DNA from 2 places in the Paenibacillus sp. P4_A7 genome. Region 1 is predicted to be linked to the other one. Evidence: predicted binding sites of a transcription regulator. Region 1 holds the regulator's gene; the other holds the start of a gene.
The links. The regulator LexA, encoded in region 1, represses DNA repair genes until DNA is damaged. The targets are predictions, from matches to a motif close to CGAACATATGTTCG.
Positions count from the first base shown of each region.

Region 2: a site for LexA is predicted at 2,078-2,091, ahead of recA (recombinase RecA). Genes of this name have one in related genera too.

Region 1 is NZ_JBFUHJ010000155.1:7,556-10,989, forward strand. It holds gene AC1DWN_RS18180 (YjcZ family sporulation protein) at 1-51, opposite strand, end outside; gene AC1DWN_RS18185 (hypothetical protein) at 186-413, opposite strand; gene AC1DWN_RS18190 (hypothetical protein) at 977-1,198, shown strand; gene lexA (transcriptional repressor LexA) at 1,295-1,915, opposite strand; gene yneA (cell division suppressor protein YneA) at 2,151-2,447, shown strand; gene AC1DWN_RS18205 (ABC transporter ATP-binding protein) at 2,709-3,422, shown strand; partial or broken gene AC1DWN_RS18210 (ABC transporter permease) at 3,419-3,434, shown strand, end outside.
Region 2 is NZ_JBFUHJ010000139.1:824-4,257, forward strand. It holds gene AC1DWN_RS17265 (regulatory protein RecX) at 177-875, opposite strand; gene recA (recombinase RecA) at 958-2,007, opposite strand; gene AC1DWN_RS17275 (competence/damage-inducible protein A) at 2,250-3,434, opposite strand, start outside.

The sequences.
Region 1 (3,434 bases):
TACCAGAATAAATCCGATGTTGTTATTTGCACCGCCAACATATCCACCCATTTAAGATTCACCTCTTTCTTCTCTTTGTACATGATAAGATATGCACAGTTTAAGCTTCATGTTTGGGTGTTTGTTCAGTAGAGACATTTGACTAGATTGGATGAATCCCCTTTAGAAAAAGTGGAACTCATTATTTAATATCTGCCTGATGATGAGCTGCCATCATTGCGGATGACTACATAAATGATTATTCCTAAAATAGGGAAGAACAAGATAGCTAATAAAACAATAATCGCGAATTCTTGACTTCGCCCTTTACTTAATGCATCACGGTAAGCCCATATGCATGAAACGATATGCAGGATGAACAGAAATAATGCGATAAAAGGATAGATGATTCCAAATAAACTGAAATATTCCACATAATCACCTCACATCTTGATTGTGATGTTAATACGTTCTAAATCGGAAAAAGTAACGATATTATCCATATATGGAGTAGTTAGTAAATAATGACTACCCATAATACTAATCATATGTTCTAATACTACAAACACAAAACAGACCCATTGGATGGGCCTTTTTTGTGTTTGTAATCAAAATTTTACGTCTTGGACTAATGGACGATATATCTTGAATGATTAATTAGTAGCCTCCGCCAAAGACGCCACAGCTACAAGCYATAATGACCAATAAAATAAATAGCACCAGAATAGTACCAGTGTTTGTAAAAGCTCCACCTACACTAGACATTTTTCATTCCACCTCCTTTTTATTGAGTACATTGTAATTTATGCAGGTGTTCCTTCTAGTGATTGGATTGTTGTTACATAGATATATAAACACTGACAATAGCATAGGGATAACAAAGCAGAGAATATATATGGACTTGCAATAAGAACGATTTTTTGAAATAATAAGAACAAGTGTTCCTATTGGCGTGAAAATTTTATCTTAAGGTTGATGTGAATGGAGTTGAATATATATGCTTCGAGATCGAGAGCGAAAGTTGTTGCGAATACTATGGAATTTAAATCAAATGGAGTGGGCTAAAAATGACTTTACAATTGTTTGTCGGTTAACCGGATGGTCAAGTAAAGAAATAGAGGTGCTGCTTGAACATTTAATAGATGACAAGTATATCGAGAGAGATGTGGGCAATCATTTTATTCGAGTGATTGAAGGATGGGATCGTTCGAAGGAATAGGGCAGAATAGAAAATCATTATAAAAAAAGACTAAATCCTGTTTGCTAGCGCAAGGATTCAGTCTTTTCATTATGTACATTTGATCTAAATAGCTAATTAATGAAAATCACGGAATAGTCCAATGACTTTGCCTAAAATCGTTACGTTCTGGAGTCGAATAGGCTCCATGGAGGAATTTTCTGGTTGTAAACGAAAGTGATCTTTCTCTTTGTAGAAGGTTTTGACAGTCGCTTCATCATCTTCATTCATAGCAACAACGATATCTCCGTTATTAGCGGTCGGTTGTTGACGAACGATAACATAATCTCCGTTGTGAATGCCAGCCTCGATCATACTCTCTCCCATTACGCTCAATATAAAAACGCTGCTATCGCCTACGAAATGCGATGGAAGAGGGAAGTACTCCTCGATATTTTCAGTTGCTGTAATCGGTATACCAGCTGTTACTTTACCGACAATCGGTACTTTGGATACTGCGAGAGGGATAATTCCATCTACACCTTCATTGTCTAAAATTTCAATAGCACGAGGCTTAGTCGGATCTCGACGAATAAGCCCTTTCTTCTCCAACCTGTCCAAATGTCCATGGACGGTTGAGCTGGATAATAATCCAACAGCTTCTCCGATTTCTCGGACGGACGGCGGGTAGCCTTTCTCCCGAACTTCATTCTTAATAAATTCAAGAATCGAATGTTGTCGGTTGGAAATCTTCGACACTGCGATCACTCCAATAGTAGGTTTGTTGTAGGAAATTATAACACAGAACCGGAGTTCGTACAAACATAAGTTCTTAAGTACAGAAGTTCGTATTTTTTTGTTGACTACAAACATTTGTTCGTGTATTCTAAAAACAGAACAAACGTTTGGGGTGCTGATAATGATAACAAGTCCAAGTTTTTACAGAACAATACACACACAACAAGAGAGTAACCTAACCACAATGAGGCGTCGTTTGCTGACAGTTATGCAACGGCATGTCGTGAAGATAGTAGTAAGTATCGCGTTATTCGTTCTACTGTTTACTAGCTTTTTGCTTATGGGTACAAACGCATCGGGGAATGAGATTTCAGCTGTTTCGATGGGTGAACAACTGGTGACTGTGAATGCAGGAGACACACTTTGGGGAATAGCTAAACGCTTTAACGATGGCAGTGAAGATACTAGATATATTATCTACTTAATTAAGGATCGTAATAAACTGCAAAATGCAGATATCAAGCCTGGTCAGAAGCTCATTATTCCCAATTAATCCTTTACTCTTTTTACATAATAATAGGAACAAATCTAATCGATAAGCTTTCCGAACTTGCAGAATGAGTGACTTCTGCAAGTTCGGAAAGTTTTTTTGTTTGAAGTGAAGGGGAAGATCACTTTCATATCGTCTATTAATAGGGACGTTATTGAACGGAGGTTATTTATAGAGTATGAAATAGGCTCGAAGAGTTGGTTATAACTAGCATTTATATTAAAATAGATTAGATTGTCATTTTTTGTAGAAGGAGAACCCTATATGTTACGTGTTGAAGGCTTATCCCATTCTTTTCAAACGGGGAATGAAACGACGCCTGTACTCCAGCAGATCAGCTTTACTGTGGGTAAGGGAGAGATGATCGCTTTGCTAGGGAGCTCTGGCTCAGGCAAGTCCACCTTACTGAATTTAATGGCAGGCTTGATGAAGCCGACAGAAGGTAGTATTTATATTGCGGATCATAATATTGTATCGATGAATGAGAACCAGTTAGCTGAATTTAGGCGCAAGCATATTGGGTTTATTTTTCAAGCGTATGAATTGGTTGCTCATCTTACCGTACGAGAAAATGTTGAGCTTCCGCTTGTGTTTCAGTCCATTCATCCATCTGTTCGCAAACAAAAAGCGCTCGATTTATTGAAGCAGGTCGGTATTCCAGAGAAGGCAGAATTGTTCCCGTCCCAGCTCTCAGGTGGTCAGCAGCAGCGTGTCAGTATAGCACGTTCACTTATAACAGAGCCTTCTGTCATATTCGCGGATGAACCAACTGGAAACTTGGATACGAAGACCGAGGAAGAAATTATAGCGATATTGAAACATTTGAACCAGACAATGAAGACGACTTTTATTATTGTTACGCATGAGCGAGAGGTAGCCATCCAGACTCAGAAAATCATTACATTGCGTGATGGCTTTCTAGTTACGGAGCAGGAAGCAGCTTCCGAACCAAAGCTTGCGGAAGGGAGCTTACATTGAGAATTAGTGATA
Region 2 (3,434 bases), on a different contig from region 1:
CACCTCCTTGTTGCATACACCAAGGCTCTGCTTGGGATGATATTAGGTTTTCAATCGGCTTCAATACCGTTTCATCATCAAACAATTTGACGAAAATAATCGTTTTGAATCAACTTTTGGAAGGAAAATTGATTCATGATAGAAAGAATACAACTTCATTTTATCTTTTCGTAAAATCAATTGTCAAGCAAAAGCCCATCATCTTCGTCGAACATCTCTATTTCTTCATTTATATCAATCGAATTAACCGCTTCTTTTACGATATCACCAGGGTAACCTCTACGTAATAAATAGCCCATCAGCTTACGTTTTCGGTCTTTTTGCTCTCCTTTTAGAGAGCGCCACTTTTTCTCGGCTGCTACTTTTGCTGAAGCTAGCTCTGATTCTTGATCGAGTGAATTTACAACCTCTGCGGCCGTATCCCTAGAAATACCACGCTGTTGAAGTTCTTGTTTGATCCATCGACGACCCTTCAGCCCATTTCGAAGTCGTTGTGCCGCAAATTGTTTGGCATAAGCATCATCATCAATAATGTGTTCACTTTCCAATCGATCTAGTGCATAGATAATATTATTTTCTTCAAACTCTTTGCGCATCAAATACTGCTCTAATTGCTTACGTGTTCTAGGCTTCGCTCCAAGATAATAGACAGCTAGTGCATATGCGCGGTACTGTTCGTCCTCTTTGCGTATATTTTCAACTTCTAAAGTTGTTAGCTGCTGCCCCTTCATTAACCGAAAACGAATTAATATATCTTCATGAACAAACAGTAAAGGCTCTTCCGCTTCGCAGAAGATGTGATACCGTCTACGTTCCTTTTTGTCTTGTTTGACTGACATAATCGTAAAGCTCGCATCGTGTTCATCATTCARCACTGGTGTGGCCCCCTATCTAAACAAAACATCGCCTCCCTGACGGGACGGCGATGCAGGTACATCTATCATGTTTTACTATGGCTTAATCCAGATCTTCGAATTCTTCTTCGTCTGCATCTTTGGAGAAATCAGCTGGCGTTGCCGTAGCTGCCAAATTACTTGCTTCACGAATTTGCGATTCGATGATCGCGGCTGTGTCTTTATGGTCCTTCAAAAATTGCTTCGCATTTTCGCGTCCTTGTCCAAGTCGTTCGCCGTTATAAGAAAACCATGCGCCGCTCTTCTGAACAATTTCCATCTCCACACCGATATCAACAAGGCTTCCTTCTCTAGAAATACCTTCACCATACATAATATCGATCTCAGCTTGCTTAAATGGCGGAGCTACCTTATTCTTTACAACTTTAATACGTGTCCGGTTACCAACCATGTCATTGCCTTGTTTGATTGTTTCAATACGACGCACATCAAGTCGAATACTGGAGTAGAACTTAAGCGCACGACCGCCTGGCGTTGTCTCCGGGTTACCGAACATAACGCCGATTTTCTCACGCAATTGGTTAATAAAGATAGCAATCGTCTTCGATTTGCTAATTGCTCCCGAAAGCTTCCGCAAAGCTTGTGACATCAAACGTGCTTGAAGACCGACATGAGAATCTCCCATATCTCCTTCAATTTCTGCTTTAGGAACTAGTGCTGCAACGGAATCGACAACAATAATGTCAACCGCTCCGCTTCGAACGAGCGCCTCAGCAATTTCCAATGCTTGTTCGCCTGTATCAGGCTGTGAAAGCAGCAGTTCATCAATATTAACCCCAAGCTTACTTGCATATAGAGGGTCTAGCGCATGCTCAGCATCTATGAAAGCTGCTGTTCCCCCAGCCTTTTGAACCTCTGCGATCGCATGAAGAGCAACAGTCGTTTTACCTGATGATTCAGGTCCATAAACTTCAATTACACGTCCACGTGGCAATCCGCCTATTCCCAATGCGATATCTAGAGCAAGTGAACCGCTAGGCACGGTTTCTACTTGCATGTGTGTGGATTCACCCAATTTCATAATAGAGCCTTTACCAAACTGCTTCTCAATTTGGCGCATAGCCATTTCCAACGCAGCGCGACGATCCGACATCGATCCCACATCCTTCACTATTTATAATTTTATGATACCTTTTTTCGGACAGGTTGCCAAGCATTTTTTTCGAACATACATTCGTCTTTTTCGTGACACCTCCAAATTTAGACATAAAAAAAACCGCAGCGAAGTAATCTTCGCCACGGTTCTTCCGTAATTATCTTCTATTATAACATCCAATCAGCGATTGACAATTACTTTTTACATAATCATACAAAATAGCTTTTATCGCTAGAAATCTAAACCTGCAATGAACGCCACAATTGATAAAATGCGGATTTAACTGCTCGTAGTCGTATAATCGTTCTATTCCCGCTCAAATTCATCGTATGCACTAATGTTGGCTTGCCGCGCTCTGCTATTGCGAAGTAAACAAGCCCAACAGGCTTTCCTTCTGATTCTGATGGACCTGCAACACCTGTTAAAGATACCCCGAAATCAGCATCTGACAGTTCTCTAACGCGCTCCGCCATTAATGCTGCTGTAGAATCGCTAATCGCACCCGGCGCACCTTCTCCTTCAAGCTGAGACATCGGAATACCAAGAAGATGATGCTTCATGGTATTCGTGTAGGTTACAACCCCTCCTACATACTCCCCACTGCTCCCAGGAACGTTTGTAATGAGTTCGGCCAGCAATCCACCACTGATGCTTTCCGCGCTTGCAAGCTTACGGCTTGAACGTCTTAGAAGATGAACCACTTCTTCTTCTATTGGAATATCCTTTTCCGCATAGAGGTACTCACCAACAAGCCGTTTTATTTTTTCTACCGTTTGATCCATTTTCTGATCTGCTTCCACAAGCGAACTCCCTTTGGTAGAAACACGGATAGTCACTTCGCCTTCCTTCGCATAAGGAGCTATCGTTGGATCTGACTGTCCTTCAATTAGTTCAAGCAGCTTAGCTTCAAGATTAGACTCACCAATACCTGCGAATTTCAACGAACGAGAGTACAGAGCCTTTACATCGCCAAGCATTGATCTAAGCCATAGCTCGCCCGCGCCTTCCATCATCGGCTTCATTTCCTTCGGCGGTCCAGGCAGAAGCATGTATAAAGTGCCATCTACGGCTATCCCATTGCCGACAGCGAGCCCTGCCGTATTTTCAAGCGCGTCACTGCCCTCGATCATTAATGCCTGCCGCCTATTGCTTTCTACCATATGTATACCCCGTGAGCTGAATAGATGCTCAATTGCATCCATGGATGGTTCATGAAGAATGAGCCCTCGGTTTAAGTAAGCAGCAAGTACATCTTTCGTAATATCATCCTGTGTGGGCCCAAGTCCGCCAGTGAAAATCAGCAGATCAGCACGACTTCTGCCAATTTCAATCGCTTGCTTTAATCGATCTGCATTATCACCAACGACAGTCTGAAAATATACATCCACACCTAATCCCGCTAACCTTTGCGATATAAACTGTGC